One region of the Lysobacter gummosus genome, then DNA from elsewhere that is predicted to be linked to it. Evidence: riboswitches for the same ligand, from Rfam matches in the RefSeq annotation. Region 1 holds a riboswitch; the other holds the start of a gene.
What was found. A riboswitch is a leader RNA that binds a small molecule or an ion and turns the genes downstream of it on or off. The one in region 1 is predicted to bind S-adenosylhomocysteine.
Positions count from the first base shown of each region.

Region 2: another riboswitch for S-adenosylhomocysteine. It lies ahead of ahcY (adenosylhomocysteinase); the one in region 1 lies ahead of LG3211_RS00735 (ATP-grasp domain-containing protein).

Region 1 covers NZ_CP011131.1:165,508-177,503, reverse strand. The annotation lists gene LG3211_RS00760 (ankyrin repeat domain-containing protein) at 1-164, opposite strand, end outside; gene LG3211_RS00755 (Tle-like phospholipase domain-containing protein) at 448-1,917, opposite strand; gene LG3211_RS00750 (ankyrin repeat domain-containing protein) at 2,473-3,207, opposite strand; gene LG3211_RS00745 (Tle-like phospholipase domain-containing protein) at 3,253-4,230, opposite strand; gene ggt (gamma-glutamyltransferase) at 4,402-6,150, shown strand; S-adenosyl-L-homocysteine riboswitch at 6,723-6,802, shown strand; gene LG3211_RS00735 (ATP-grasp domain-containing protein) at 6,878-7,798, shown strand; gene LG3211_RS00730 (gamma-glutamylcyclotransferase family protein) at 7,928-8,281, shown strand; gene LG3211_RS00725 (XVIPCD domain-containing protein) at 8,445-9,782, opposite strand; gene LG3211_RS00715 (hypothetical protein) at 9,779-10,414, opposite strand; gene LG3211_RS00710 (hypothetical protein) at 10,492-11,013, opposite strand; gene LG3211_RS27330 (DUF4189 domain-containing protein) at 11,238-11,723, opposite strand; gene LG3211_RS00705 (TrbL/VirB6 family protein) at 11,728-11,996, opposite strand, start outside.
Region 2 covers NZ_CP011131.1:1,185,897-1,197,892, forward strand. The annotation lists gene LG3211_RS04805 (RHS repeat-associated core domain-containing protein) at 1-1,281, shown strand, start outside; gene LG3211_RS25420 (hypothetical protein) at 1,291-1,626, shown strand; gene LG3211_RS25425 (hypothetical protein) at 2,064-2,378, shown strand; gene LG3211_RS25430 (hypothetical protein) at 2,702-2,932, shown strand; gene ahcY (adenosylhomocysteinase) at 3,184-4,629, opposite strand; S-adenosyl-L-homocysteine riboswitch at 4,706-4,782, opposite strand; gene LG3211_RS04815 (alpha/beta hydrolase family protein) at 5,103-7,685, shown strand; gene LG3211_RS26735 (DUF3955 domain-containing protein) at 7,753-8,127, opposite strand; gene LG3211_RS04825 (LysM peptidoglycan-binding domain-containing protein) at 8,435-10,117, shown strand; gene LG3211_RS04830 (XVIPCD domain-containing protein) at 10,277-11,245, shown strand; gene metK (methionine adenosyltransferase) at 11,352-11,996, opposite strand, start outside.

The sequences.
Region 1 (11,996 bases):
TGCTTGTACAGCGCCCACTGCAGCGGCGTGACGCCCTTGGCGCCGCGGTCGTTGGCGTTGGCGCCGGCCGCGACCAGTTCGCGCACGCGCGCGGCGTTGCCGGCGGCGGCGGCTTCGGCCAGTTCCGCGCTGCGCACATCGGTGAAGACTTCGCTGGCTTGCATCGATCCTTTCCCCGGGCCCGCACACGCCGTGCAGACCTGCAGCATAAGCAAGACGGCGGCGGCCATCATCCGCGATCGCACGCGGCGCGGCATCAATCGAGCAAGGAGCATGGCGCGAGGCCTCCGCTGTCGTGATCGTGGCCGGATCGTAGCGCACTGCCGCGACGGGTAATGCGAAGCGCGCCGGGATCGCGCCGCGCGGGCCGGGCGGCCTGGCGCGATGCGATCACAGGGGAGCGCCGGCGGCGAGGCTTACACGCCGCCGCCGCGCGAACGGGCCGGATCAATCGAACGGATTGAGGAAGCTGCCGACGTCCTTGACCACGTTGACGCCGCCTTCGACCACATCGCCGGCGACATCGAAGGTCACTTCGGCCGCGGTACCGACGCCGTCGATCACGGTTTCGGTCAGGCCGCCCAGGTCTTCGGCGCGATTGCCGAGCCATTCGCCGCCGTCCTCGACCCAACCGGCGACGGTTTCGCCGGTGCCTTTCAGGCCGACGTACTCGCCGACGTCGCGGATCAGTCCGCCGGTCAGCTCGCCGGCGCCCTGCAAGGTATCGCCGGCCAGGTTGAACGCGCCGTGGGCGGAATCGCCGGCGAAGTTCAGCACGCCTTCGGTGAGATCGCCGGCCAGCTTGAAGGTGCCGTCGAAGTAACGGCCGTCGGCGTATTCGTTGCTGGCCACGTTCTTGACGTCGTCGACGAAGTTGGCGCCGTGCTGGTAGCCGTTGACCATCAGCTCGCCGAACTCGTTGCCGGCATCGCCGACCAGGTCGAGCGCGGTTTCCGACACGTCTTCGGCGGCGCGATCGAGCAGGCCCAGTTCGTCGCCCTCGATGCCCGGGGTCGGCGTGGGGGTCTGGGTCTTCATCGCTTCGATCACCGTCGCGGAGCCGTGCGCGGTGAGCGGGTTGGCCCAGCCGCCGGGATGGGCGAGGTTGAGTTCGTAGCCGACCGCGTCGGGCATGCCGTTGATCAGCTCCACGCCCTGCTGCGCGCCGGTCAGCGGATCGCCGTCGACGTTGTAGCGGCGGATCTGGCCGTCCTCGGCCTGGGAGCGGGCGTCGTGCGGGGTGAAGCCCAGATCGCGCAGGGTGTCGTTGCTCAGGCCGGCGGCGTTGAAGGTCACCGCGGTGTTGCCGGTGGCCAGCGCGGCGGTCGAGGCCAGGCCGCCGCCGAGCGAGTGGCCGGTGAACACGACGTTGTCGCCGAAGGCGGCTTCGGCTTCCTTCGCCAGGGTCACGGCCTGGTTGTACTGCGGCGTGTTGATGCCGAAGCCCTGGCCGCCATCGGCGATGAGGTCGCCGCCGGCGTCGTTGGTGCCGGCGAAGGCGACCACGTACTGGCCGTCGCCGTTGGTATAGACCGCGGCGCGGAAGCCGGTGCCGGTGGTGTCCAGCGAAGCCGGATCGATGCCGGCCGGCTTGCCGTCGGCGCCCTTGAGGTTGATCAGCTGATCGGGGGTCAGCTTGGTCCAGCCGGCCGCGCCGGTGCGCGAGGGCTCGTAGACGTCGCTGGACAGCTCGGCCAGCGCGGTATCGATTTCCTTCTGCGGCTGCTGGCCGCGCAGCTGATCGCTGAAGGGCGTCTGCTGCGCCTGCGGCACCGGCACGTGCGGCGAATACGGCAGCTCGACCTTGGCTTCGACCGGCGGCGGGGGAGGCGGCGGCGGCGCGGGCGGGAGCGGCTGCTGGTGCAGGTACTGGTTGATCGCGAAACGCAGCGGATTGGTGATATCGGTCCAGCTCATCGGTGCCGTCTCCTCAGTCTTGACGGCAGCGTATGGGGAGAGATTGTGCAGAAATAGCTGGTACGGGCCCGAGCTAGGGTTGGCCCTAGGGTTGGGAGGGGCGGTTGTAGTGAGGGAGGTGGGCACCGGGCGCGATATATCTGCCTGCCGTCATTGCCGCGCGGTGAGTGCGGCGTACCTTCCTATCGCCGCGAGCGCGACGTACCTACCTATCGTCATTCCCACGCCACGAGCCCGGCGTACCCACGTACCGTCATTCCCACGCCATGAGCGCGGCGTACCCACCTACCGTCATTCCCACGCCACGAGCGCGGCGTACCCACCTACCGTCATTCCCGCGAAGGCGGGCTCCGCTTTACTTCGGCGTAGCCGAACATCCAGGGCCTTTCGTGCGAGAACCTTTGAAGTCGCGGGATTGACGATTTGGTGAGATGGCGCTGAAGGCTCTGGATGTTCGGCTACGCCGAAGTAAAGCGGAGCCCGCCTTCGCGGGAATGACGGCTTGGAGATTCGCGGGACTGACCGCCTGACAAGACACCGCAGCGCAATGCCCCCTCAGCGCCCAGCCGTCTCCAACTCCACCTCATGCTCCTCCAGCCACGCCACCACCGCCGCGCGCTCGCGGCGCGCCTGCGGGTTGAGCTTGTCGTCGGGCAGCTTGAACAAAAAGGTCTGGAAGCTGGCGCCCTGGCGGTTGCGCGCGCGCGGGTCGGCGCCGGCCTTGAGCAGGGACAGCACTTGCCCGGAGGCGTTGAGCTTGGCCGCCTGATGCAAGGGCGTATTGCCCATGCGGTCGGCGCGGCCGGGATCGGCGCCGGCCTTGAGCAAGGCGTCGAACTGGGCCTGGTAACGCGGGCCGGCCGCGTCCGCCAACGGGGTTTCGCCGGTTTCGGCGTGGGCCGCGTTGGGGTCGGCGCGATGCGCCAGCAGCAGGTCGAGGTAGTGCGGATCGTTGGCGATCGCCGCGCCGTGCACGGCGGTGCTGCCGCCCATGCCCGGCCGCGACGGGTCGGCGCCGTTGTCGAGCAGGGCCTGCAGGCCGCGCGGGCTCTGCGCCAGCATCGCGTACTGCAGCAGGTTCACGCCGCGGTCGCCGTGCGCATTGGGATCGGCGCCGGCCTGGACCAGGCTGCGCACGCGCGCGGCGTCGCCGTCGGCGGCGGCCTGCGCCAGTTCGGCGCTGCGCGGATCGGGAAAGGCCTGTTTGGCGTCCATCGCTTCTCCTCGGCACGCCACGCCGGCCAGGGCCAGGCACAGGATCGTCAACGCGGGAAGCGTGGCGGCGCGCATGCGGCGATTGTCACCACGCCGGCAGGGTCTGCCAAGCCAAGCGCGTCACTTCCACGGCTGCTGAGTCTGCATCGCCTCGATCAGCGGGCCGATGGCGTGCAGCTCGCCCGGACGCTTGGCCTTGTCGGCCACGTACTCGGCGGTGCGCTTGGCCATCTCGATCGGATTCCAGGTGAAGTCCGGAGCCTTCGGCGGATCCGGATCCTTCAAGGTGATCTCGTGCCCGGGCGCATCGGGAATCTTGTTGAGCAGCGGCACGTCTTCCTGCGCCGCGGTCAGGACTTCGCCGCCGACGTTGTAACGGCGGATCTGGCCGTTCTCGGCATCGCTCTTGACCGCTCCCGGGTCCAGGCCCAGCCCGCGCAAGGTGTCGTCGTGCACGCCGGCGGCATTGAAGGTCACCGCGGTGGTGTCGGTGGCCAGCGCCGCGGCCGCGGCCAGGCCGCCGCCGAGTGAATGCCCGGTAATGACCATGTTCTCGCCGAAGGCTTGCTGCGCGTCGCGCGCCAGCTGCACGGCCTGATCGTACTGCTTGGAATCCCAGCCGATGCCCTGGCGCGCGTTGTTGATCCAGTCCTGCAGATCGTTGGAACCGGCGTAGGCGACCACGTACTTGCCGTTGCCGTCGCTGTAGATGCCGGCGCGGAAGCCGGTATCGGAATTTTCCAGCGACTTGGGATCGATGCCGGCCTGGGTCAGCTGCGCGTCGTCCAGGCGGGTCCAGTTGCCGACGGTCTTGGTGTCGGGGTTGTAGACCGCCTGCGACAGCTCGGCCATCTGCAGGTCGATCGGCTGCGAATCCTTGCCGCGCAGTTGCTGATCGAACGACAGCGGATCGGGCGCGGCGTTCGCCGCCGGCCCCGGCCGCGCGTTCACGCCCAGCAGTTGCGGGTGATAGCTGGCTTCCAGGGTGAACGGGCCGGCCTCGGGCTGCTGCGGCGGCAGCGGCGGCGCCGGCGGCAGCGTCTCGGCCGGGTTCTGCCAGTTGGGTTGAAGCTGGGTCGGCTGCAGCTGGACGCTCATCTGGTGCTACTCCCCGGTCGCTTGATCACGAACCTACGCGGCCGTACGCGGAGGCGACAACTGGGGCGTACCCGAGGAGCGCGCATTCATGTTCGACCGACCTCGACCTTCGGCCTACGCGGGCGAGCGCGTGCCTGCGCTATCGTCGGCGCTCACCTGGAGAGACCCGCAATGTCATCACCGAACACCGCACCGCGTCGCCGCACGGCGTTGCTCGCGCCGCTCGCGCTCGCCCTGGCCTGCGTCTTCGCCCTGCCCTCCACCGCCAGCGCCGCCGATCGCATCAGCGGCAAACCCTTCGCCACCCGCAGCGAGGTCTACGCGCCGCACGCGATGGCCGCGACCTCGCATCCGTTGACCACGCAGATCGCGCTGGACGTGATGAAGGCCGGCGGCAGCGCGGTGGACGCGGCGATCGCCGCCAATGCCGCGCTCGGGCTGATGGAGCCCACCGGCAGCGGCGTCGGCGGCGATCTGTTCGCGATCGTGTGGGACCCGAAGACGAAGAAGCTCTACGGCTACAACGGCTCGGGCCGCTCGCCCAAGTCGCTGACCCTGGCCGAGTTCCAGAAACGCGGCCTCAAGGAAATTCCGCCGACCGGCCCGCTGCCGGTAACCGTGCCCGGCGCGGTCGACGGCTGGTTCGCCCTGCACGAGCGCTTCGGCCGCAAGCCGATCGCCGACGACCTGGCGCCGGCGATCCGCTACGCCCGCGAAGGCCATCCGGTCCACGAGGTGATCGCCTACTACTGGAACGCCTCGGTGCCCAAGTTGTCGAAGTGGCCCGGCTTCAAGGAGCAGTTCACCATCGACGGCCGCGCGCCGCGCGTGGGCGAGATGTGGAGGAACCCGAATCTGGCCAACACGCTGGAACAGATCGCCAAGGGCGGCCGCGACGCGTTCTACAAGGGCGACATCGCCCGCACCATCGACGCCTACTTCAAGGCCAACGGCGGGTTCCTGAGTTACGAGGACCTGGCCTCGCACCACGGCGAGTGGGTCGAGCCGGTCAGCAGCAATTACCGCGGCTACGACTTATGGGAACTGCCGCCCAACGGCCAGGGCATCGCCGCCCTGCAGATCCTCAATATTCTGGAAGCCTACGACCTGAAGTCGTACGGCTTCGGCAGCGTCGAACACGTGCACTTGTTCACCGAGGCCAAGAAGCTGGCCTTCGCCGACCGCGCGCGCTGGTACGCCGACCCGGCGTTCGAAAAGTCCTCGCCGGTGGCCAGGCTGATCTCCAAGGAGTACGCCGCGCAGCGGCGCAAGCTGATCTCGATGGACAAGGCGCTGCTTGAAGTACAGCCGGCCACGCCCAAGCAGCTCGACCAGGGCGACACCATCTACATGACCGTGGCCGATGCCGACGGCATGATGGTGTCGCTGATCCAATCCAATTACCGCGGCATGGGCAGCGGCATGGCGGCGCCGGGGCTGGGCTTCATCTTCCAGGACCGCGGCGAACAGTTCGTGCTCAAGGAAGGCCATCCCAATTCCTTCGCCCCCGGCAAGCGCCCGTTCCACACCATCATTCCCGCGTTCGTGACCAGGCAGGGCAAGCCGTGGCTGTCGTTCGGCGTGATGGGCGGGGCGATGCAGCCGCAGGGCCATGCGCAGATCCTGATGAACCTGATCGACTTCGGCATGAACCTGCAGGAAGCCGGCGACGCGCCGCGCATCCAGCACGACGGCTCGACCGATCCGGCCGGGCAGGCGGAGGCGATGAGCGACGGCGGCGAGGTGGACCTGGAAACCGGATATCCGTACGAAACCATTCGCGAGCTGATGCGGCGCGGACACAGCGTGCGTTCGGCGCTGGGGCCTTATGGCGGGTATCAGGCGATCATGGTCAATCCCAACGGCGGGTATGTCGGAGCGAGTGAGTCGCGTAAGGATGGGCAGGCGGCTGGGTATTGAGGTGACGGGTTGAAGCAAGGAAGTGCGCTGACGGTTTGCGTTGGCGCGACTTGTTGGTTTCACTCTATGCCGTAGCCACCTCTACTGCTCGACGTAGCCGTCTCTACTTCCCGACTGAGTTCTCCCTTTCAAGAGCGAGTTCCCCCCTTTGAAAAAGGGGGGCAGGGGGGATTCGCTTTTGCCGTTGCCCTTGCTAGTCCTTCCCGCGAACGCGGGCTCTGCTTTACTTCGGCGTAACCGAACATCGAGCGACTTCAAACGTTCTCGCACGAAAGGCACTGGATTCCCGCGTTCGCGGGAATGACGGTTATGGAAGGATGACGCTGAAGTCTCCCATCTCCGCGCGAATGCCCGCTTCACCGCAACACACTCAAGCCCGCGCGCATCCAAACAGCGCCAAATTCTTGCACCCATCCAAACCCGCGCGCGAAGCTTTCGCCATTTCGCGCCGTCGCCGCGATTGCGCGCCGAATCGGGTTGACACATCGCGACCGCCTGTCGAACCATTGGCTCCGCATCGTTCACAACGCGATGCATTCCACGCGCCGCCGGCCCTCGGCCGCTGCGCGATCCGGACCGAGGGGTGCTGCGACGGAGTCCACACGCTCCGCCACGCTCGATCCGCGATGCCGAGCAAGGGCGCCCTCCCGATCAAGGAGGCGTCATGCCTGCGTCCAATGTTGCCACTCCCGCTTCCGTCTCTCCCACCGCCGTATCGGGCGAACCCATGCCGATCCAATCGCCGCACTTCGATCCTCCGCTGTCCATCGCCCTGGTCACCTCGCAAGTCCATCCCGACGTCGATGACGACGACCACGGCCTGGTCGCGGCGCTGCGTGCGCACGGCATCGAGTCCGCGCCGCGCATGTGGAACGACCCGTCGGTGGACTGGTCCGCGTTCGATGCGCTGCTGGTGCGCAGCACCTGGGATTATTTCCAGCACTACACCGAGTTTCTCGGCTGGTACGCGCGCATCGCCGAGCTCGGCACGGTCATCGTCAATCCGCTGCCGCTGCTGATCTGGAACAGCGACAAGCGCTATCTGCTCGATCTGGCGAAACTCGACGTGCCGATCATCCCGACCACGCTGGCGCGCGGCGTCGAGCTGGAAACGGCGCTGGCGTCGATGAGCGGCGAGGTCGTGGTCAAGCCCAGCGTCAGCGGCGGCGCCTGGCATACCGTGCGCGGCCGCGTCGGCAGCGCCGAGTTCCAGCAAGCGCTCGCGAGCTTGCCGCGCGAGCTCGACTATCTGGTGCAGCCGTTCATGCCGCAGATCGTCGAGGAAGGCGAGTGGTCGCTGCTGTTCTTCGGCGGCGTCTACAGCCACGCGGTGCTCAAGAAGCCCGGCAGCGACGACTACCGCGTGCAGACCTATTTCGGCGGCACCGCCGATGCCACCGCGCCGAACCCGCACATTCTCGCCTCGGCGCAGCGCGCGCTGCAGGCGGTGGCCGAGCTGGGCCATCGCGATCAGGCGTACGTGCGCGTGGACGGCGTCGTGGACGCGGGCGTGTTCCGGATCATGGAGCTGGAATTCATCGAGCCGTTCCTGCACTTGCGCGCGCATCCGCCGGCCGCGACCTTGTTCGCCGCGCAGTTGGCGCAACGCTGGCAGACATTGCGCAAGCCAGAGGCTGCCGAGGCCTGAGTCCGCGATACCGCGCATCGTCACGGCGTACGCGTCGTGGCGATGACGCGATCGCCGATGCGGCCCGCGCCCGATCCGCGTATCGTCGCATCGACTTCGCCGCCGCGGCCTGACCGCAATGGAGCGCTCATGAGCGACAGTTTCGTCGTCCGCCTGTTTTCCTACGGCACCCTGCAATTGCCGTCGGTGCAGCAAGCCACCTTCGGCCGCCTCTTGCAGGGCGAGGCCGATGCCTTGCTCGGTTATCGCCGCACGATGGTCAAGATCGACGACCCGCAGGTGGTCGCGACCAGCGGCGAGTCCTATCACCCCATCGTCGAAGCCAGCGGCGACGCGACCGATCGCGTGGACGGCACGGTGTTCGCCATCAGCGCCGAAGAACTCGCCCGCGCCGACGAATACGAGGTGGACGACTACCAGCGCGTTGAAGCGGCGCTGGCCTCGGGCCGGCAGGCGTGGGTGTACGTGAAGCGCGTGCGCTGAGCCACGGCTCGAGCGGACTCACACCGAGCGCGTGGCGGAAATAACCGGCGCAGCCAGTTCCGTAGCAGTGGCGTCATGCACAGCAAGGAATGAAATCGGAACACGAAGCGCTCCTGGCCGTCCCTTGCGGGGCGGTGCGGCTGAGGTCGGCTGGAGAAGAAACTTAGACGGTGCGAGGCGTTTGGCTTCGGGTTTGTTCCTGGCTTTGTTCTTGAGCCAAAGCCACCCGTTGGTCCGCCGCAGCCAGCTTTTGGAAAGACACTTCGACGGGAATCTGCGCGGCGATCACGGTGTTCACATGGGCGCGTTTGTGCGCCGGATCGTGCAGTTCGCCCTGTACCGCGAAGACATCGGTTCCGGCCGGCGTGTTGCGGCCCGGAACAACGTGGTTGACCTGCTCCAGCCCCGCCAGTCGCGAACTCACCAGCAGCGCTGCCGTGGTGCGCTCGGCGGTCGCGTCCAGCGGACGCCCCTGCTCGGCGAAGACACGCCCGACACCCGCGTCGAGGGTGCTGTGCATCGAATGGTTCGGATGGTCAGGATGGCGCGGGTCGGGTACACGGCTCTCCGGCGCAGGCACTGCACCGTGTGCATCCTTGAACGGGCTTTCGGGCGTCTTCTCGGGCAGGCGCCGCCCGATCTCTTCGGCGATGCCCATCGGCCCACGCAGGACGGCCGACCCGATCGATGCGCCTTCCCGCGTGGCCCAAATGTCGCCACGGAACTTATCGATCATGGGTTCAAAGCGATGGGCGTTGACTCGGGTTTCTGGATCGCGCAACACCGAGATGTCCTTCGTCTGCCCGGGTCCTGCGTCGCGGAAATTGTGCAAGCTGTGCGAGAGCGCGCCAGACGCCAAGGCCACCGGCAGGTTTCGCTCATCGGTGAGGCGTGCATCGTTGTTGGCGTAGCCCGCGACCGACAGCGTATTGATGTCGTGCCGGCTCGCGTACACCCGTACCTCGCCGAAGTGGTGGCTGCCTGAACTGACGAAGTCGGCGGCCATGACGTGGTTGACGACTTGATGGCCGCCTTCGGGGATGCGCATGTTCAGGTCGGCCGCGCCGTAAGCGTTGAAGGTCTCGCCTTGCAGGCCCAGCTTGGCCGCGGTGACCTGGGCCAGGCAGCCGCCGAGGGAATGGCCCGTTACCGTGATTGGAACGCCTTGCTCCCCAGCGCGCTCCATAGCCTTACGAGTAAACTCAAGCGCATCTTGAGCCTGCTGATTGGCGCGCTGCCCCACCATTCCGCCGTCCGCGCGCAAGACATCGTCGATGAACTCGCGCGTGAACTCGGTGCCACGATGGGCAACAACGATTTCATTGCTGCCCTCGCGTTGAAACACCACGCCCTGATAGCCAGAGGACCGGTTGTCTGCCACTTCAAGAACATGGTATTTCACACCATCGAGATTCAGTACCCGGTTGCCGTCTTTGTCCGGCGGCGGAATATCGTAAGCGGCATCAGATAGTTCCGCATAGTGTTGGCTGCCAATTGTCATGGCCTTAGCTCCTTGGCTTGCAGCGTTACAGAAATAGTGTCCGACAGATCAGGGTCGCGATATTTCGCGAACTCTTCTCGCTTGAGTGCGCTCTCAGACACCGGCTGAGGATGAGGGCGCGATGTTCCGTACAGCTTCCGCTGCCAATACATCGAGATAGGTAATTCGGTCTCAATCTCCGCGTGGCTCATGAAGGCTGCGAGCGAGTACTCATCAGGCGCCCCCGTAGGGCGCAGCGTGAGAGCGGCGTAGTCGATCACCCACGTACAGATCCCTTTGCCGAAGTAGTCCTTGCTCGCCATCGCATCCAGGTAGACATCAAACCGATATTCGGTCTCGGAAGCTCGATGCACTGAAGGCTTAATGTCGAAGCTATCTGGCGTGGGTGAGTGACCGGAAATGGGCTCAGCGTCAGGCATGCATTCTTGGGACGGGCCCACTTTGTAACGAATGTTCACGGAGGCGCCTTTGAACGGCCCTGGCGCACCATCGATCTTTGCCGTGACGACGTACTTCTGGCGCGGGTTGGGATTGCGCTCGTACTTCGGGTCCATGACCGCGTTGGAGCAGCCGGTTAGCATCGCTGCCATAGCGACGAGTGCGAGGACTGCAAGGGGCGCGTTCGGTTTCATCTGCGATTGACTCGATTCGTATGGCGCTGGTTGAAGGGCTGGGTTCTGAACGTCGCATCTCGCCTGTCGGCACCGGCTCAAAGCCAGACGGCGCCTGTGCTTGGGCTCGACTCTTTGAAGCTAATGATCAAGGAACGAGTTCTGGATGCGTATCGCGCGGTGAACAGCGAGAGCGCGACCATTCCGAAGGCGCCAACCCACAACATTGGGAAGAGCAACGCAAGCTGCCCTAGTGTCACGGCCAGGAGGGCCGCGCTCTGACTGACGAAGCCCAGCAATGTTCCGTACTTCGCACGCGAATGCAGCCCGCTTCCCGCATAGTCCGGGACGGTCTTCAGCGCTTTGAGGGACTCCCAGTAGACGCCTCCCAGGCACCCCATGGACATGGTGTGCAGAGCAGCTGAGCCGATAGCCAACGGAACCGCGGCCACAACGAGATGAGGCACCGAGAACACATGACCTGACAGGAGCAACACGACAAAACTGATGAGCGCACCGCTCGACAGCCGGGACCATCGCGCAGCGCGCGCGCTCTCCGCGCCGATCTTCTCCAGGATTTCGGCGGCGACCTGGGGTGTTGCGTTGAAAAGAAAATTCATCGCGCGCTCCATGGCTATTCGTTCAACAGTACTGCGATCTTTAACGACCGCAGTGCACTTACCTCGTCAGCAGACTCTGGCGGACAGACTGCATGCCGCGTAGTAGACGTGGCAGCCGGTATCGCCAAGCTTCTGGCAAGCCGCCATTTCCATCTCCGCTGCGCCCTGTGTTGATTCTGCTTGATGCCGCTTGATACTCATCGCGATGACTTTTCTTGATACGTTCAACGAACTCGAACAGGGAGGCTGCACCCACTGTAATAAATCCAGCATTCGCTTTCGCTGCTTTTTCTGCACGCTTGACTCGCGTTTTCCAACGCTTCCTCGACCGTTGCTGCACTTTCGGAGAATGAGCCCGTGCGGGACGACACCACCACGGCACACTGGTTTTTGTATGCAAAAGACAGACGGCATTTATTCTTGGCGCTGCGGTCGCGGCATTCCTTAAGCGCTTGAGCCTTGGCTGCGGACTTGCTGTCGAGCTGAGCAACAATGCCATATGTGCCGGCGTCATCAGTAGCAATGGCTCCCCACCTGCTTGCCCATAAGGGGCCAGGGGATGCAGGAGTGCTCCCCCCTGGAATCGGACCGCAAGAAGCTAACGACGTACCGCTGTAGGGGATTTGTCCCGCAGGACATCCACCTTCCGCCTTTGACGGTCCGGTTGGAAGAGCAACCAGCACGGCAAGTAAGAGCACTACCTTTTTCATGACCTTAATCCCTCGTCACTTCGTCAGCAGACTTGATGCGCTGCTCATGTACCGGCGGCGTTCCGGTAATTCGATTGCTGTGGTTGTATGTGGCGCTAGCCGCCTCAGCCGACGCGTAGGACTTGTCTGACTGTTGGCTATCGTTGCGGACCAGCGATGAGTAAGAACCTGGAGGTTGTCCTTGCGGCCCCGGCGAACCGCCACCACCACCCGCGCCGCCTGAGAACGCAGAGAAGTGCATGAAGCTGCCGAGTTGCCCCTGGAAGAAGTTGG
Region 2 (11,996 bases), 1.0 Mb from region 1:
CTGAACGTTACTCGCGATGGCCCCAGTGGCACGGCCTTGGAAACCTACGCTTATGACCAGACTGGCAATCGCAAGAGTTTTACCAACGGTATCGGCACCAGCACTTACGACTATGCCCCCGGCAGTCATAAGCTTGCTAAAGCGGGCGCCATCACGCGCGGCTACGATGCGGTAGGTAACACGACCTCAATTGGCGGCACGACGAAGGAGTTCGTTTACAGCGCCAATGACCGCATGAAACAGATCAAGCAGAGCGGTGTGGTGACGATGGGCTACCGCTATAACGGAAAGGGTGAGCGGGTCGCAGCGATTAATAACGATACCGGGCCGGTTACGAACTATGCGCTATATGACGAAGCCGGACACTGGGTCGGGGATTACGACAGCACCGGCGCAACAATCCAGCAAGCCATCTGGATGGACGATGCGCCCGTTGGGTTGCTGGCCGGTGCGGCCATCGCGCAGTCGTTGAAGTACATAGAGACTGATCACCTAGGCACGCCGCGCGCTGTCATCGATCCTACCCGCAATATGGCGATCTGGACGTGGAGCGCAAAGGGTGAGGCTTTCGGCAAGGATACCCCCAACCAGGATCCTGACCTGGATGGCGTTGCGTTTTTGTTCAACATGCGCTTGCCGGGGCAGAGATTCGATGCCGGTAGCGGACTCGTCCACAACTACTTCCGCGACTACGACCCCGGCACTGGTCGTTACGTACAGAGCGATCCAATTGGACTATCTGGAGGCATAAGTAGTTATTCTTATGCATACTCCAGCCCCCTAGAATCAACGGATCCCTTTGGATTAAGACCTGGCGACTGTTATCTCACTCCAGACATTGCAGCGGCAAACGCGATCGTGGAATCACTTCCATACTCTCTAAGAAATAATTGGGAGTATGGTAGCTGGATATATAAGACAAAGAATGGTTATTACACATACGATGACCCCAGGACTAGCTGGAATACTGAATATGTCAATGCTGGAGACCCGCCCGCAGGCTTAATTTCACTTGGAAAATGGCATACTCACGCTCGTGAACCCTATCCTGCCAAGCCCATTCGAGAAACTTTCTCAGCAGGCGACATACGTATACCGTATGGTCAGTTCGAGTGGCTCGGAACTCCCACCGGGAAAATACTCAAGTACAGCAGCATGGGGAGAGGGGATGCCCAACCACTACCCCAGCCGTCGCCGAGGAACCAAGATGCATGTGATTGCAGCGCCCCCAGAAAAAAGAGCATCATTGAAAGTATAATGGAATACTTGGGTCTCGAGTGAGGACAAGCAATGAATATCATCACAAATATAGCGGTCATGATATTAGTACTGATTTCATCCGTCCCCCTGCGACTTGCGGCAGGGGAGCCGCCTGATCGCCTAATCAAAGCGGCCGATGTTGCTATATCGTCATATTCAAAAAATATCTCTGAAAGGCACACGACGCCCGGTGCTGACGGCGATTACATGCGAAACATTCACAGCTACAACATAGGCATTAGTCAAAATTCAAGATATTTCGTCTTTGTTTTCCTGCCTCGCAATAAGAATTTTTCCGGCGGCGGCGGTGAGGTTTGGGTGTCAAAGGAAAACATGAGGGTGGAAAAAACTGCCAACTATTTTTAGCGTATGAAGCTTAGCTAACGCCGTGTGTACGACATACGGAGGAACATGGGAAATGGCCCCGGCAACGGGGCCTTTCTTTTTGCAGCGATCTTTACTCGTTCACCCCAACCAGCGGGAGGCCTCCACCCCTGCAGGTTGCCGACTGAAAGCGCCAGCGCGAATATCCACGAGTGACTGCGCGATGCCGGTCGTTTTATTGAGCTGATACGCGATCTCGTCTTGCGCATCCAAAACGAGAGGGGCGGCTTCAGCGTGATGCTCCGGATACTCTCGGAAAAATACTTAATATAGAACTCGGGCGCGAATACTGGTATTGTCGAGCTGCTTCAGCCTGCAAAGAACAATCAGGATGCTTGCGGTTGTGGCCCGGCATCAGTCATCGAGTCAATATTAAATTGTATACGAGGCTTGAATTTATGAAGATAATTCGAAGTCAAATGGCACTGATTATTTTCCTGGTCATCGCACTCACAATGTTTTCTGTGCATGGCCAAGAGAAGTCCAGGGCACTGGAAGCGGCCAGCGTGGCGCGCACGAAATTCATATCCGATCTTGGAAAGCTAAAAAAGACTGACTGGGAGTGGCAAGAGTACATTTCTAATGCTGATAACTATAATATTGGAATCAGCGAAAACAAGGGGAACTATGTCGTTGTTTTTTCCCCAAGGGAAAAAGGAATACGCGGCGGAGTTTATGAGTACTGGATTAGAAGAAGCGACTTGAAGGTCGTAAGGTTTCGTGGCTACGAGTAGAAAGATAAGATGTGCTCATTACAAAATCGGCGCGCCGCGCCTAATGACTCTCATAATGTGATCCCGCTCCTATTGCCTTTTAGGGGCAATGCTATTTCCTCAAAAACAGCCGCTGACCGTATTGAGAAGGCGACTAGAAAATGTACAAGACGCGGATTTTTCTTGTTGGATTTCTGGTGTTTTGCTGCCTTACTCCTTGCATCGCAGCTGATTCGTTATCATGCGACGACGACTCGAGTCATGGCATTCGGCGAGAACTCCTCGCCGACCGCAGGACAGCTGACTTGTATCGAGCGTCCTTGTCAGGCGATAAGGCCGCCCCATTGAAACTGGCATCCGAAATTGCCAAATCCAGGCCTGACTTTGTTATCTGCATCAATCGTCTAGGTGCTGAAAATGGTGATTCGGTGTCGCAGTACAACTACGCAACGCGGTTGTTTGAAATCACGGATGAAGCCGCACAATTAAGAGGCATGTACTGGCTAAAGAAAGCCGCTGCAGCTAATTTAGAAGTTGCAAAATCTTTACTGGCATCTAAGCAGCGATCGAAGTAGTAGTCGAATGGTCTCGGTAATGAACTGACCCCTTAGGGCTGGAGAGTTGGACGGACAATTAAGGCGTTGAGGGCTGGGCTCGCTCCCAACGACACGAGCAAGGTTGCGACCTACACGCCATACGACGAGTCTGGCCATTGGATTGGTGACTACGACAGCACCGGTGCAGTCGTTCAACAAGCCGTTCAAAAAAACGGGCGCCCGAAGGCGCCCGTCCGTTATCGCACTAACCCGCCCGACGGCGGAACCGATCAGTAGCGGTAATGATCCGGCTTGTACGGACCGTCCACCGACACGCCCAGGTACTTGGCCTGGTCGTCGGTCAGGGTGGTCAGCTTCACGCCGATCTTTTCCAGGTGCAGGCGCGCGACTTCTTCGTCGAGCTTCTTCGGCAGGATGTAGACCTTGGCCTCGTAGCTGTCCTTGTTCGCCCACAGGTCGATCTGCGCGAGCGTCTGGTTGGAGAACGAGTTCGACATCACGAAGCTCGGGTGGCCGGTGGCGCAGCCCAGGTTCACCAGGCGGCCTTCGGCCAGCAGGAAGATCGAGTTGCCGTTGGCGAAGGTGTACTTGTCGACCTGCGGCTTGATGTTGAGGTGCTTGGCGCCGGACGCCACCAGCGCATCGACCTGGATCTCGTTGTCGAAGTGGCCGATGTTGCAGACGATGGCCTGATCCTTCATGCCCTGCATGTGGGCCAGGGTCAGCACGTCCTTGTTGCCGGTGGTGGTGACGTAGATGTCGCCGCGGCCGAGGGTGCTTTCCACCGTGTTGACTTCGAAGCCTTCCATCGCCGCCTGCAGGGCGTTGATCGGGTCGATCTCGGTGACCACGACGCGGGCGCCGTAAGCGCGCAGCGAGTGGGCCGAGCCCTTGCCGACGTCGCCGTAACCGCACACCACAGCGACCTTGCCGGCCAGCATCACGTCCATCGCGCGCTTGAGGCCGTCGGCCAGCGATTCGCGGCAGCCGTAGAGGTTGTCGAACTTCGACTTGGTGACCGAGTCGTTGACGTTGATTGCCGGGACCAGCAGGCCGCCGGCTTCGGCCAGCTGATACAGACGGTGCACGCCGGTGGTGGTTTCTTCCGAGACGCCCTTCCAGTCGCGCACGACGGTGTGCCAGAAGCCCGGACGCTCGGCATGCACGCGCTTGAGCAGGTTCTTGATCACCTGTTCTTCGTGGTTGCCCGACGGGGTGTTGACCCAGCCGTCGCCGTTTTCGAGCTCATAGCCCTTGTGGATCAGCAGGGTGACGTCGCCGCCGTCGTCCACGACCAGCTGCGGACCGAGGTGCTTGTCGCTGCCGTTGCCCGGGAAGGTCAGCGCTTCCAGGGTGCAGTCCCAATACTCTTCCAGCGACTCGCCCTTCCAGGCGAACACCGGGGTGCCGCTGGCGGCGATCGCCGCGGCGGCGTGGTCCTGGGTCGAGAAGATGTTGCACGAGGCCCAGCGCACGTCGGCGCCGAGGTCGCGCAGGGTCTCGATCAGGACCGCGGTCTGAATGGTCATGTGCAACGAGCCGGTCACGCGCACGCCCTTGAGCGACTGGGCGACGGCGTACTTCTTGCGGATCGACATCAGGCCCGGCATTTCGTGCTCGGCGATGTCGATTTCCTTGCGGCCCCAATCGGCCAGGGAAATGTCGGCGACCTTGTAATCGCCTTCGGTCGAGAAGGTCTTGGGTACTGCGTTCATTGGGAGGAGCTCCAGTTCTTTGGGGAGCCGGCGGGATGCCGGGTCCGGCGAGCCTCGGCGGGGAACACCGATGGACTCAAACCGGGCGCCGTTGGGACCTGCACCTCGCCGAGCCTGGCCGTGGCGTTCACGGTCGCAGCGCCCCTCGGCGGGTTGAGCGGACAGTATATCGCGGCGCCCGTGGCGGTCGCACGACACGGGCCGCGCCGGCGCGCTGAATCCGCCCGGGAAGCCCGCGCCGGGCCGCCCTTCGCACGCGCCAAGGCCCGCGCCGGCAATGGCTTTGCACGGTCTGCCGGCACGGGCGCATCCACTGCCGCCGGGCCTGCGGGCGGCCCCAATGGCATACGCCGGCGGTCGCGGCCGCGGGCTAAGCTCGGGCGGGCGCTGCGCACGCCCAGCAGCGCCCGGCGGCCGCGCCGGCCGCCGGGCGGGGCCGCAGCCGACGTTCATTCTTTGAGGATCGCATCGACATGAAATCCAACGCGCGACGTTCCGGCCGCGACGGCCTGCTTCCGCCCAGCCGCCGCCGCAGCGGCCTGCTGCTGAGCCTGCTGGCGCCGGCCCTGGCGCTGGCGCTGCTGACGCCGGATGCGTCCGCGCGCACCGCCAAGCCTGCCGCCGCGCCCGCGCCGCAGGCGATGGCCGACGGCTACCAATTGCCGCCCAAGCCGCTGCAGGCCATCGTCGATGCGCCGCGTCCGCCGACGATGTTCCTCAGCCCGCGCCGCGACACCGTGGCGATGGTGCAAACGCCGTCGCTGCCGGGCATCGCCGTGGTCGCGCAGCCCGAACTCAAGCTCGCCGGCCTGCGCATCCACCCGCGCGTGCACGCGCAAAGCCGCTTCAGCTTCGGCGCCGGACTGAGCCTGCTCGATGTCGACAGCGGCAAGCGCCTGGAGATCGAAGGATTGCCCTCGCCGCTATCGCTGGCGACCCTGCAGTGGTCGCCCGATCAACGCTGGATCGCCTTCAACCGCGTCGATGCCGCCAGCGGTGCCAACGAGTTGTGGCTGGTCGAGCGCGAAACCCGCCACGCCCGCAAGCTGGTGTCCGGACTCAACACCGTCGTCGGCAACGGCTACGCCTGGATGCCCGACAGCCGCCGCCTGCTGATCCAGTTGCAACCGCAGGAGCAGGGCGAGCCGCCCGCCGGCGACGCCGCTCCGACCGGCCCGGCCGCGCAGGAAACCCAGGCCAGCCAGACCGTGCGCCAGATCCGCACCTACCAGGATCTGCTGCGCAACGAAAACGATGCGCGCGTGTTCGAGTACTACCTGCGTTCGCAGTTGGCCACCGTCGATCTGACCGGTCAGGTCGCCAAGGCCGGATTGCCCGCGTTGTACACCGAAGCCGCGCCGTCGCCGGACGGCCGCCACGTGCTGGCGATCAAACTGGAGCGCCCGTTCTCGTACCAGGTGCCGGCGTCGATGTTCGCCCACCGCATCGAAGTGCTGAGCCCCGACGGCAAGTTCGAACACGAAATCGCCCGCGTGCCCTTGATCGACGGCTTGCCCACCGGCAACGATGCGGTGCCGGTCGGCGTGCGCGACATCGACTGGCGCAGCGACGCGCCGGCGACCCTGGTCTGGGCCGAAGCCCAGGACGGCGGCGATCCGTCGCGCGCGGCCGACGTCCGCGACGCGGTGTTGATGCAGGCCGCGCCGTTCGAAAATCCGCCGCAGACCATCGCGCGCCTGAGCTCGCGCTTCGAACGCGCGCGCTGGAGCGACGGCGATCTGGCGCTGGTCGACGAGTTCTGGTGGAAGACGCGCAAGACCAAGCAGTGGCGGATCGCTCCGGATCACGGCGACCGCGAGCCGGAGCTGGTGTTCGAAGGCTCCAGCGAAGACCGCTACAACGCGCCGGGCGACCCGCTGATGCAGCGTGACGCGAACGGCTTCGAGCGCCTGCTGCGATCGGCCGACGGCGCCAGCCTGTACTACGCCGGCGACGGCGCATCGAGCCAGGGCGATCGCCCGTTCGTCGATCGCCTGAATCTGGCCGACAAGCAGAAAACCCGCTTGTTCCACTCGCAGGCGCCGTACTACGAAAAGCCGTTGATGCTGATCGACGACGCCGGCACGCGCCTGCTGACGATGCGCGAGTCGCCGACCGAACCGGCCAACCTCAACCTGCGCGATCTGAGCCAGGCCGACGCCAAGCCGCGCGCGCTGACTCAGTTCCCGCATCCGACCCCGCAGCTGCGCGATATCAAGAAAGAGCAGATCCGCTACAAGCGCAGCGACGGCGTCGAGCTGACCGCCAACCTGTACCTGCCGCCCAACTACGACGCCAAGCGCGACGGCCCGCTGCCGATGCTGATGTACGCGTATCCGGCCGAATTCAAATCCGCCGACGCGGCCAGCCAGGTCACCGGCTCGCCTTATCGCTTCAACGCGGTGAGTTACTGGGGGCCGCTGCCGTATCTGGCGATGGGTTATGCCGTGCTCGACAACCCGTCGATGCCGATCGTCGGCGAAGGCGATCGCGAGCCCAACGACACCTACATCCAGCAGCTCACCGCCGACGCGCAGGCGGCGATCGACGAAGTGGTGCGCCGCGGCGTCGCCGACCGTAACCGCATCGCCATCGGCGGCCATTCCTACGGTGCGTTCATGACCGCCAACCTGCTCGCGCACACGCGCCTGTTCAAGGCCGGCATCGCCCGCAGCGGCGCCTACAACCGCACGCTGACGCCGTTCGGCTTCCAGTCCGAGGAACGCAACTACTGGCAGGCGCAGACCACCTACGAGGCGATGTCGCCGTTCAACTTCGCCAACCAGATCAAGGACCCGCTGCTGCTGATTCACGGCGAGCAGGACAACAACTCCGGCACCTTCCCGATCCAGAGCGAGCGCCTGTTCGCCGCGATCAAGGGCCTGGGCGGCAAGGCCCGGCTGGTGATGCTGCCCAACGAAGCCCACGCCTATCGCGCGCGCGAATCGATCATGCAGTTGCTGGCCGAGACCAACCGTTGGCTGGATCTGTATGTGAAGAACGCCAAGCCGGAAGCGCCGGCCCCGGCCAGGAGCGCATCGCCCGCGGCGAAATAATCCTGATGGCCGCGCAGCGCGTTCGCGCTGCGCGGCCGAGACGGCTATCGGCGAGCCTCGCGCCGCGTCAACGCGCCTGCCGCCGCGGCGCGCGCAGCAGCGTGCGCAAGCCGGCGAGGATCGCGAGCAGCGCGCCTGCGAAGATCAGCAGCCAACCGATCGGCAGCAGAGCGAAGGGCTCGTGCAGGAAGCCTTGTTCGTCGATGGTCGAGCCGATCGAACCGAACGCGAGCAAACAGCCGCCGCCCAATGCGAGCAGCGCGAGCGACAGCGTGGACAGCGAAAATAAACGGATCATTGCGGGTTCCTGCGAGTGGGGACGTCGGATCGCGGCGAGGTCGGTGCGCAATGCGGCGACATCGGCATCGCGATGCCTCGCAGGTTGGGCGGCGCTTGTGGGCTGGGGATGAAGCCAGAGTGAGGCGAAGCGGCGTTGGTTCATGCGCGTCGCAGCGGCGCGACCAATTCGTAACGGCGGGACGACGGGCCCGCGGCACCGACATAGCGGGAGAGCAAGGCCGTCATCGAACGGCGATGACGCCTTATCGACTCAGCCGCGAACAAAAAACAGCTTTCGTGACTGTTTTTTTACAGCGATGTTGCTCTCGCGAAACGAATCGAACATTCGCAACTGTGACGTCGCACCTGAGATTCGAATTATGACAGCCACGACCTAGGGCCGCTCCCAGGTTTGACGATGGGCCGCGCTTCCTAGACTGCGCGCAACTCATCCCCCCGAGGCTTTTCCTATGAACATGCCCGCAATCGATGGCGGCGGCGGTCCGGTCTATCAGCCGCAGACGCAGCCGAGCACGTACAAAGTCGGTTACAACGAAACCGTCGCCGAGATCGCGGACAAGTTCGGCATCACGCCGCAGGCGCTGCGCGAGGCCAATCCGCAGCTGTTCAGCGACAAGGCGCGGCGCGACGAAGCCAGGATGATCGGCCAGACCGATCCGATCTTCCACGGCGACGACCTCAATATTCCGGCCGCGCCGCAGAGCGTCACGCACGATCCGATGTCGAGCCCGTACAAGGCGACCCACGGCGCGCCGACCAGCGAGTACAGCGCCGGCAACGCCAACGGCAACATCACCTGGAATCCGGGCGCGGGCAGCGTCAAGCTCACCGGCAAGCTCGAACACACGCCCGCCGGGCAAGACGGCAACAAGGTCCAGTTCAAGGTGAAAGCCGAGGGCGAACTGGCCATGTCGATCGCGAACAAGAACGGCAACACCGAGATCCAGGTCACCGGCGCCGAGGTCACCTTGCTCAACGCCAAGGGCGGCGTCGGCGGCAAGAACGCGATCGAAGGCGAGGCCAGCAGCGGCGAAGGTTTCCGTGCCCGCTACAAGGTGATCCTGCCCGGCGAAAACCAGAACCCGGCTACAGCCGCGACGATCAACCCGTTCGATCCGACCACGATCCCGAAGGGCGCGACGGTGATCATGGACGGGCAGGATTATCAGCAGACCGAACTGGCCGGTTCCTTCCGCCACATCGGCTTCGAAACCAAGATCAAGGACGGCGAGGGCGTGAGCTACTCGGTGACCAAGGTCGATGACACCCATGTGCAGGTGATGAGCGGGCCGAACAAAGCCTTCGAGGCCTTCAACGGCGCGGGCTTGCGCTTCGACAAGGGCTCGGTGATGCTCGGCCGCCAGGACAATCTGGGCGAGTCGAACGTGCGCACCGCGACGTTCGATCTGGCCAATCCCGACGGTCAGGCCGCCTATGCGCATTTCAACGCCACCGGCGAAGTCGCGCACCAGACGCCGGGCGTGAGCGATGTGGCCTCGATCGAACGCTTCGACTTCTCCTCGCAGGGCCGCCTGCAAGCCAAGATCAAGCCGTTCGGCAGCGCCGAGTTCAAGGCCGACATCGCGCTGAACTCGCCCAACACCGGCACCTTCACCCAGACCACCTACCCCGACGGCTCGGTGGCGCTGACCAGTCAGGTCAAGTACGGCGACAACGTGCCGCTCAACCTCACCCAGCGTTTCGATGCGCAGGGCACCGAGATCCTGTCCGAGCGCACCTACGAGTTTACCGTCAACACCGGCGGCGCCAACGGCGCCAACGTAGCCAAGATGCTCAACTGGGCCGCCAGCGGCGGCGCCAGTCAGGACGGCGCGATCCACGCCAACCAGACCGTCAAGCTGACCTTCACCGAAGCGCAGATGAGCGCCCTGAACCGCCAGGCCGACAAGGCCGGCGACACGCTCGGCGGCATGAGCCAGCCTTCGCTGATGGCGCACGACTACGACGGCAACTCGGTCAGCAACTATCAGTTCTCGGTGTCGATGGCGCGCAACCTCAACCAGAACGACTACGGCTTCGCCAAGGGCCTGTTCGAGATTTCCGACGGCGCCGACGGCAATATCGCGAAGCGCAATTACGAGCGCATCGATATGGACGTGAAGACCTCCTGAGCGATCGGTTTCGCTCACCCGGGCTCGCCGCCGCTCGCGCGGTGAAGGAAAAAGGCCGCTGCTGCGGCCTTTTTCCGTGTTGGTGTTGAGGCTCGCGAATCGTCGCCGGATTACAGGCGCGATCGCGTTGCGAATTCCACTTCAACACACGAGGGCAGGATGACCAACAAGGTCAAGGTCGGCATAGACGAATGGTTGGCGGGCGATGCGGGTCGGGTCAGCCTGATGACCGATGGTTTGAACGGTTGTGTCGCGGTGGCGCTGGCGGGCAACGGCAAGGTCGCGCTGTCGCACGTGTCTTCGGACTGCGACAGCGAAGAGCAATGGGCGAAGTACAAGCCCAAGCTCGACAGCGCGCTGGAGGCCTCGGGCCTGGGCACGTTGAGCGGACAGTCGGCGGTGTTGGTCTGCAAGCAGGGCGGCGACGCGACCGGTAAGGAAGCGTTCTTGCCCGGCAAGCTCAAGGCTTGGCTCGAGAGCAAGGGCATGAATGTGGAGGTTCACCAGGACGCAGGTTGTTCCATCGCCGCGGCCGGCTGCGGCTTGAAGAAGTACGCGAACGGCGACGACTATAGCTACGGCTATCAGAACTCGATGACGCCGGGCGTGGAGTTGTCGCACGACGGTCGTTTGATCAGCCCCATGCCCGCTGGCGAAAAGAAACCGTTGCCGGTGGACCTCGCCTACCGTGGCGCCAATCTGGACGCCGCGCCTACCGCCGAGCGGGCCGCGCATCCGCAGCACGCGTTGTACGAGCAGATACTCAGCAAGATTCCGCCCGAACGGGTCAATGAAGAAAGCGCGGAAGACCTGAAGTATTCCGAACACGCCCGCAACCTGGCCGCGGCGCTGACGGTGGAATGCGTGCGCAATGGAATCGGTTCGGTGGATCGCCTGGCGTTTTCGGGCGAAGGCGCCTACACCCGGGCCTTCGCCGTCAACGGCAGCGCCGAGCGGCCCGAGCTGATGCGCCAGGTCAGCGTCGATCTGAACGCTACCTTGGACAAATCGATGGCCGCGCTGAGCGGCGAAGCCCTCCGGCTGCATAACGAGCGGGTGCAGCAGGCCGCGCAGACGCCGACGCTCACACCGACCGTGGAGGTGGCGACCTCGAGCAAGACGATGTAGGCGGACGAACGCTGTCGGGCGGGCGCGATATCGCATCGCGCGCCCCGCAAAAGAAAACGGAGCGCCGAAGCGCTCCGTTTTCGTCGATCGGGCAGAGCCGGGCGGCTTACTTCTTCAGCCCGGCATCCTTGCGCAGCTCGTCGGCCTTGTCGGTCTTTTCCCACGAGAACGCGGTCGCCGTGTGCTTCTTGCCGGCGGCGTCGACGTAGCTGACTTCCTTCGGCTTGCGGCCGAAGTGGCCGTAGGCGGCGGTCAGCTGGTACACCGGGTGGATCAGGTCGAGCATCTTCACGATGCCGTACGGGCGCAGGTCGAAGTGCTTGCGGATCAGCTTCTCGATCTTGTCGTCGCTGATCTTGCCGGTGCCGAAGGTGGTGACCGAGATCGAGGTCGGCTCGGCCACGCCGATGGCGTAGGAGACCTGCACTTCGCACTTGTCGGCCAGGCCCGCGGCGACGATGTTCTTGGCCACGTAGCGCGCGGCGTAAGCGGCCGAACGATCGACCTTGGACGGATCCTTGCCCGAGAACGCGCCGCCGCCGTGACGGGCCATGCCGCCGTAGCTGTCGACGATGATCTTGCGGCCGGTCAGGCCGCAGTCGCCGACCGGGCCGCCGATCACGAAGATGCCGGTCGGGTTGATGTGCACCTTGTTCTTGGGCAGCTTGTCCAGCCACGCCTTGGGCAGCACCGGCTTGAGGATGTGCTCGTACACGCCCTCGACCAGATCCTTCTGCTTGATGCCCGGATC